2 regions of the Nocardia sp. NPDC003999 genome follow, and region 1 is predicted to be linked to the other one. Evidence: predicted binding sites of a transcription regulator. Region 1 holds the regulator's gene; the other holds the start of a gene.
What was found. The regulator HspR, encoded in region 1, represses chaperone genes until heat shock. The targets are predictions, from matches to a motif close to ANNTGAGTNNNNNNNACTCANNT.
Positions count from the first base shown of each region.

Region 2: lon (endopeptidase La) is a predicted target of HspR. The motif match lies at 1,542-1,564, and genes of this name have one in related genera.

Region 1 covers NZ_JBSGIB010000004.1:347,490-351,700, reverse strand. Annotated here, with positions in the region: gene ACWESM_RS11970 (FAD-binding oxidoreductase) at 1-912, opposite strand, end outside; gene ACWESM_RS11965 (heat shock protein transcriptional repressor HspR) at 1,444-1,863, opposite strand; gene dnaJ (molecular chaperone DnaJ) at 1,863-3,023, opposite strand; gene grpE (nucleotide exchange factor GrpE) at 3,048-3,707, opposite strand; gene dnaK (molecular chaperone DnaK) at 3,704-4,211, opposite strand, start outside.
Region 2 covers NZ_JBSGIB010000004.1:41,842-46,052, forward strand. Annotated here, with positions in the region: gene ACWESM_RS10585 (hypothetical protein) at 17-1,372, opposite strand; gene lon (endopeptidase La) at 1,642-3,969, shown strand.

The DNA.
Region 1 (4,211 bases):
GCGGTTGGCCATCGCCAGCTTGCTCAGGGTCTCCAGGTCGTAGAGGTCGCAGGGGTGGTGGCCGCCGACGAACAGATGCACCTTCGGATTGGTCCGCCGCATCGCCATCGACATCAGCTGCGCGCGCAGCGGCGCGATTCCGGTGCCGCAGCCGACCATCAGCATCTTGCGTTTGGCGTTGCGCGGAACGCCGAGGCCGCCGAGTGGCGAGCCGAGCAGCCATTGGTCGCCGACGACAGTCTGGCCGACGATGGCCGAGCTGACCCAGCCGCCGAGCACGCTGCGGACGTGGAACTCGATCTCACCGTTGGCATTCGCGGGCACGGCGGGCGAGAGATAGCGCCACATGCGCGGCCGCGACGGAACCTGCACGCTCAAGTACTGGCCCGCGGCATAGCGCATCGGCTGATCCAGTTGCAGCCGGACGACGACCAGGTTGCGCAGCACCTCGCGGCGCTCGATCACCGTGCCGGTCCACACCGACGGCGTGGTCTCCTTCTCCGCCGCGCCGATCATGGTGTCGGAGATGATCTGCAGGCCCTCGTCCCAGGCGCGGTCCACCTCGTCGGTCCACATCTCGGTGCCCGCGAACACTTTCACGGCGTTCTTCAGCGCGGTGGCGACGGCGGCGTAGTGCGCGGGCTGCACGCCGTACTTGCGGTGGTCCCTGCCGAGCTGGGCCAGGAAGGGCAGCAGCTTGTCGGGCTCCTCCAACCGGTCCAGTGCATAGGAGATCGCCTTGACCAGCCGGTCGCGCTGGGAGTCCATCGCGGCGGGAAAGAAATCGCGGACGTGCGGGTAGTCGGTGAACAAGATCGCGTAGAACGATCTCGCCAGTTTCTCCGGCCCCCCATCCTCCGCAGCAACCGCCTTGAACGTAGTTCTGATCAAAGCGACAGTGCGTGAATCCATTGGTCTCACAACCCCATTTCGCACTCGTTCACGAACCATGCCGGCGAGTGAGGTGCTGCGGGGCCACTCGACAGCAGCCGATGGCAAGGAGTGTAGGCGAGGTTTGCCAGCAACGGAATCTTTCGAAGGAACATACCGCGCTCAATTTCGTCGAAACGAGGATGCCCAGGGCGACACGCCAGAGAAACCGACTGCAAGACCGGGGATTCGGGACAAAATCAGTCGTGTGCATACCGAATTGGTAAGGCCCTCTTGTGGAATTACGTCCCGATTGGTCTGTTCTAGCGACTTCAGGGCAACATGGCGTCCATCCGAGGTGGATCGAATCGGGTAGGCCGAACCGGTTACGTAAACTGATCTATGGTGAAAATGTCCAGTTGATTCGACAACGAAATAGATGGTGCCGCACCACTTCCGCCGAACATGTTCTGGTTTATCTTCAGCAAATCTTTGTGACAATGCCCGCGCACGACGACGGCCCCGGCGCCGGATCGCGATGTGCGACCGAGGCCGGGGCCGTCGTCGTGCCGGTTATCGTCTGCGCTGACCGTCCTCACGACGATGCCGCGGCTGCCAGACGACCAGCGCGGTACTGCGCTGCTGCGGAGCGAGATCCGGACGGTACGCCGCCCGCGTCCGCTCCAGCTCGGCCGACAGTTCCGCGACCTGCTGGCGCAGTTCCTCCACCTGATTGGTCAGTTCGATGATGCGCTTGATGCCCGCCAGGTTGACGCCCTCGTCCTGGGACAGCCGCTGCACCTCGCGCAGCAGCTCCACGTCCCGGGCCGAGTAGCGCCGACCACCGCCCGAAGTACGTTGCGGCGTGACCAGTCCCAGACGGTCATACGTGCGCAGCGTCTGCGCGTGCATGCCGGCCAGCTGGGCCGCGACCGAGATCATGAAGAACTCGGCCCGCGACCCGCCGGACGCGTTCTTCGGTTCGGAGGACATCACGCACCTGCCCATCCCGCACGTGGGTCGAAGCCGCCGGCCCGTTCCGCCTCCTGGTAGCGCTTCAGCGCCTCGACGGCGTCGTTGTCCAGCTTCTGCGGAATCGCGACCTTCACCGTCACCAGTAGGTCGCCCGCGCCGCCGCCGCGCTTGGGCACGCCACGGCCGCGCACCCGCAAGGTGCGGCCGTCGGCGGTACCCGGAGGCACCTTGACGCCGACCCGGCCGTCCAGAGTGGGCACCGAAACCGTTGTACCGAGGACCAATTCACTGTAACTGACCGGCAGAACCAGGGTCAGGTCGTCGCCGTTGCGGCCGAAGACCTTGTCCTGGCTGACGTGGACGGTGACATACAGGTCGCCCGAGGGCGCCCCGCGCAGCCCCGCCTCGCCCTGACCGGCCAGCCGGATCCGTTGACCGTCACCGACTCCGGGAGGAATCCGCACCGTGATGGTGCGCGTGCGGTTCTGGATGCCGCTGCCCTGGCAGTCGAGGCACGGGTCGTCGATGATCGACCCGCTGCCCCGGCACTCGTCGCACGGCTCGCTGAAGCCGAACGCGCCCTGGTTGCGGCTGACGATGCCGGTCCCGTTGCAGATCGGGCAGACTCGCGGACTCGTGCCCGGTTTGGCGCCGCTGCCGTGACACGTCGTGCACGGCGAGGGGCTGGTCATCCGCAGCGGGACCGTGACGCCCTGGGCCGCTTCCCGGAAACCGAGCGTCGTCTCGGTCTCCACGTCGGCCCCGCGCCTGGGGCGGCTCGACGACCGCGTGCCGCCCCGGTTGAACAGACCGCCGAGCAGGTCGCCGAGGCCACCGTCGGCGGCACCGGCGGCGCCGCCGAAGATGTCCCCGAGGTTGAACTCCTGCGAGAAGCCACCACCGGTACCGCCGCCGAAGCCACCGCGACCGTAGCCGCCACCCGCGAAGAGCTTGCGGGTGTCGTCGTACTCCTTGCGCTTGGCCGGATCCGACAGCACGGCGTGCGCCTCGCTGACGGCCTTGAACCGCTCCTCGGCTTTGGTGTCACCGGGGTTGGCGTCCGGATGCAAGTCCCTGGCGAGCTTGCGATAGGCCTTCTTGATCTCGTCCTGCGAGGCGCCGGAGGAAATACCCAGCTCCTTGTAGAAGTCCTTTTCGATCCACTCCCGTTGGCTCACCGAGCATCTCCTCCTCTCGCGTCCTTATTGATCGTTCGCGCCGGCATCAACATCCGATGCCTCTTCAGTAGGTTGAACAGCCTTTTCCGTCAGATCGGCTACGCCGTCGGTTACCCCGACGAGCGCGTGCCGAAGCACCCTATCGCCGAAGCGATAGCCTTTGCGCATCACAATGCCGATCACCGGGTCGTGGCCGGAGCCCTCGTGCTGTACGGCCTCGTGCAGGGTCGGGTCGAAAGGCTCGCCCTCCGAACCGAACTCCTCTAGACCCTGCTTGAGCAGCGCGGCCGACAACTTGTCGGCCACCGACCGCAGCGGACCCGATTCCAGGTCGCCGTGCGCCCGCGCGCGGTCGAGATCGTCGAGCACACCGAGCAACTCGGTGACCACCGACGCCTTGGCGTTGTCGATGACGGCCTTGCGGTCGCGCTCGACCCGGCGCCGGTAGTTGGCGTACTCGGCGGTCAGCCGCTGCAGGTCGGCGGTGCGCTCGGCGAGCTCGCCGCTGATGGTGTCGGCGAGGGCGTCGTCGTTGTCGATGTCCACGCCCTCGTCCACCTGCGGGGCCTGCGCGGCCGCGGCGCCGTTGTCCGCGGCCTGCTGCCTGACGTCACCGGTCTCCGGATCGATCTTCCGGTTGTCGACGAAGGTGATCGGCTCCTTCTCGAAGTTGTCCTCGGTCACTTCTTCTCCGTGTCGACCGGCTCGTCCACGACCTCGGCGTCCACGACCTGGTCATCCGACGCGGCGCTGGTCGCGCCGTCGCCCTGTGCGGCGGCGTCCGCGGCGGAGGCCTCGTAGATGGCCTGGCCGAGCGCCTGCGACTCGGTGGCCAGCTTCTCGACGGCCGCCTTGACCGCGGCGATGTCGGTGCCCTTCAGAGCCTCGTTCGCCTCGGCGATGGCCGCCTCGACCTTGGTCTTGACGTCCGCGGGGACCTTGTCCTCGTTCTCCTTGATGAACTTCTCGGTCTGGTGGACCAGCGACTCGGCCTGGTTGCGGGTCTCCGCCTCCTCGCGACGCGCCTTGTCCTCGGCCGCGTGGGCCTCGGCGTCCTTGACCATCCGATCGATCTCCTCCTTGGACAAGCCGGAGCCGTCCTGGATCTTGATCGTGTTCTCCTTGCCGGTGCCCTTGTCCTTCGCGGTGACGTGCACGATGCCGTTGGCGTCGATGTCGAAGGTGACC
Region 2 (4,211 bases), 310 kb from region 1:
GCCGGTTCCGGCCCTGCTACCAGCCGAAAAGGATCAAGTGGGCGGCTCCGACGACGAGGCCGAGGACCGCGCCGTGCAGATACAGCAGCCAGGCGTCCTGCTCGACGGAGGCGTAGAACATCTCCATGAACTCCCCTGGCGTGAGCCGCCGCAGCTTACGCGCGGCGAACTCGTCGATGGTCTTGGCCTGCTCCCGGGTGAATTCCTCGTCCTCGACCAGGGTCGGCGCCAAGCCGACCGCGGCGCCCGCCGCGCCCACCGTGAGGTTGTCGAACTGGCGACGCCCCAGCGCCGCCCGCACGAGTGCGGTGGTCGGCCCGAGCTGACGATGGATCTCGTCGGCGATCAAGCGCTCCAGCAACTGCCTGGTCTTGTCCCCGTTCGGGCCTTCCAGCAGCTCCTTGGACAGATTCGGCAGCGTCAGCACCTGATAGGCCAGGATGTGCGCCAGATCGGTCGCCGCTTGCGGCTGCCGTTTGGCCAGCAGTGCTTGCTTCCACAGGTACTTGTACCTCGGTTGCGGATCACCCGGCTCGAACACCATCTTCACCGCGATGACGTTCACGATCACGCCGATCGCCGCCGAGGCGAGCAGCACGATCACCCAGCCGGGGACCCAGCCCAGCACCGGAATCTGCTGGTGCACGTGCAGGTACAGAGCCAGCAGCACGCCGAAGGGCGCGCCGAGCAAGCCGATGCGCACCATGAAGCGCAGTTCGGGCGCCGCGATGGTGGTGGTCAAGTCCTTCAGAATGGCCGGGTTGTCCTGCAGGTAGCGGATCACGAAACCCTTGATGCCGATCAATTGGTCGACGTTGTCGCCCAGCGACGCGAACGCGCGGCGCGACAGTGCGGGCAGTTCCCGATCCACTCGCTGGTAGATCAGCTGCTTGGCGGCGCGCGGCACCGTACGCCACAGGTCCGGGTTCTCCCGGTACATCAGCTCGTCCACCAGCGGGCGCACCTGCTGCCGCGCCAGCACCGCGATGTAGTCGGCGATGCCGTCGAGATCGAGTTCGTGGATGAAATCCTTGGGGCTGCCGATCCGCATCAGGGCCTTGTCCACGCAGATGCTGGCCATCTTCTCCGCCCGCGCCGGGATGAAGCCCTGGAATCCGAGGCGCAGGCCGTCGCCGGAGAAGGTCGGCAGCACTTGCACCCGGCGGGGGAAGTACGGATAGAGCACGTGCAGACCCGGGATGCGGATGCCGCGAAAGACGATCGGCCAGAACAGCATCAGCACGCCGGTCCAGTTCGTCAGCCATCCCGCCAGCGCGCTGAAGATCGGGAACGTGATCAGGTCGACCACGAATTTCGGCTGCCCGGTCACGCTCTCCCAGTCGATGAACACGCCAGCGGCGAGCGACGACATCGATGGGACTCCCTAGGCCGATCCGGCGGTACCGCCGGTATGAGATATCAAGGCCCCAACGTTCTCATTGCCTTGGACGGGGTGTCAACGCGAAGCGGGGGCCGTACCGGTCGGCACTTCGCCGTCAGCGAACGGACCGGTCGGGGCGGAACAAACCCACACACCCCGGGGTTGAGTAGGCATCGCTCAACTTTTGGAAGGTCGAAGACGTGACTACACCTCAGAACCTGCCGGTGCTGTTCCTGACCGATCCGATCGTGCTGCCGGGCATGGTCGTGCCCATCGAACTGGACGAATCGGCGCAGGCCGCGATCGATGCCGCGCGCGCCGCAAAGACCGACGCCGTGCTGCTCGCGCCGCGGCTGAACGAGGGCTACGCCACCTACGGCGTGGTCGCCACCATCGAACAGGTCGGCCGGATGCGCGGCGGAGCCCCGGCGGCCGTCCTCAAGGCCGAACGGCGCGCCAAGATCGGGCACGGTGTCACCGGGCCGGGGGCCGCGCTGTGGGTGGAGGCCGAGCCGGTCGAGACGCCTGCTCCGGACGGCCGCACGAAGGAACTGGCCGCCGAATACAAGAAGCTGGTCGTCTCGGTGCTGCAACGCCGCGAGGCCTGGCAGATCATCGACGCGGTCAATCAGCTGACCGACCCGTCGGCCATCGCCGACACCGCGGGTTACGCCCCGTACCTGACTTCCGAGCAGAAGCGTGAACTGCTCGAGACCCCCGACGCGGCCGAGCGGCTGACCACGCTGATCGAGTGGACCAAGGCGCACATCGCCGAGGCCGAGATCAGCGAGAAGATCAGCGAAGACGTGCGCGAGGGCATGGAGAAGAGCCAGCGCGAATTCCTGCTGCGCCAGCAGCTCAACGCGATCCGCAAGGAACTCGGTGAGGACGAGCCCGACGGCGCCGACGACTACCGCACCCGCGTCGAGCAGGCCGACCTGCCCGACACCGTGCGTGAGGCGGCGCTGCGCGAAGTCGGCAGGCTGGAGCGTGCCAGCGATCAGAGCCCGGAATCCGGCTGGATCCGGACCTGGCTGGACACCGTGCTCGAGCTGCCGTGGACGGTGAAGACCACCGACAGCGCCGACGTCTCGGCCGCCCGCGCGGTGCTGGACGCCGACCACCACGGCTTGGACGAGGTCAAGGACCGCATGGTCGAGTACCTGGCCGTCCGCGCTCGCCGGGCCGCCCGCGGCCTGGAGGTGGTCGGCGGACGCGGGTCCGGCGCGGTGCTGGTGCTGGTCGGTCCGCCCGGCGTGGGCAAGACCTCGCTGGGAGAGTCCGTGGCGCGAGCGCTCGGCCGCAAGTTCGTCCGCGTGGCCCTGGGCGGCGTGCGTGACGAGGCCGAGATCCGCGGTCACCGCCGCACCTACGTCGGCGCGCTGCCCGGCCGGATCGTGCGGGCCATGAAGGAAGCCGGTTCGATGAACCCGGTCGTCCTGCTGGACGAGATCGACAAGGTCGGCTCGGACTTCCGCGGCGACCCGGCGGCCGCGTTGCTCGAGGTGCTGGACCCGGCGCAGAACCACACGTTCCGCGATCACTACCTGGATCTGGACCTGGACCTGTCCGACGTGCTGTTCATCGCGACCGCGAACGTCATGGAGACCATCCCCGGCCCGCTGCTGGACCGGATGGAACTGATCACCGTCGACGGCTACACCGAGGACGACAAGGTGGCCATCGCGCGCGACTTCTTGGTGCCGCGGCAGCTGGAGCGCAACGCGCTGACCGCCGAGGAGGTGTCGATCAGCGAGGAAGCGCTGCGCGAGATCGCCGCCGACTACACCAGGGAGGCCGGGGTCAGGCAGATGGAGCGGCTGATCGCCAAGGCGCTGCGCAAAGCGGCCACGCGGCTGTCGGAGCGCGAAACCGGATCTGGTTACGACCCCGAACTGGGTTACGACGTCGAGCGTGACGCCGGAGCCCTGACGATCGGTCTGGACGACCTGAAGGACTACTTGGGTCGTCCGCGCTTCACTCCCGACTCGGTGGAACGCACGGCCGTCCCGGGTGTGGCCACCGGCCTCGCCGTGACCGGCGCGGGCGGCGACGTCCTCTACATCGAGGCGAACGCCGCCGAGGGCGAGCGCTCGCTGACCCTCACCGGCCAGCTCGGCGACGTCATGAAGGAGTCGGCACAGATCGCGCTGACCTACGTGCGCTCGCACCTGGAGGAGATCGGCATCGAGCCGTCGGTGCTTGATCGCAATATCCACATCCACTTCCCGGCGGGTGCGGTGCCGAAGGACGGGCCGTCCGCGGGCGTCACGATGGTCACCGCCCTGGTGTCGCTGGCGCTGGGTCGTCAGGTGCGATCGGACGTCGGCATGACCGGTGAGGTCACGCTGAACGGCCGGGTGCTGCCGATCGGCGGCGTGAAGCAGAAGCTGCTCGCCGCCCAGCGGGCCGGATTGAAGACGGTGTTCATCCCGGCGCGCAACGAGCCGGATCTGGACGACGTTCCGGCGGAAGTGCTGGCCGCGCTGGACGTCCGGCCGGTCGCCGACGTGGCCGACATCCTGGCCTACGCGATCGAGCCGGTCGCCGAGCCTGCCTTGGGGCCTGCCTTCGCGGCGACCGCCTGATGGGTGCGATCGGACGTAGTCCGTCCTCAGCCCACGCATGCCCGGAGCGATTGCGGAGGTACGCCTGACCTTGGACGGAACGGGCCGGGCACGGAGCTATCCGGGCCCGGCCTTTCGCATGTCGCGATCGGCGGAGGGACGTTGGTGAAGCACCGGAGCGGCTCATCGCTCGCCGTGCCCGGTGTGGCCACCATCGACGGACCTCGCCACACCGGGTCGGCGGCTGACCCTCGCCGAATGTG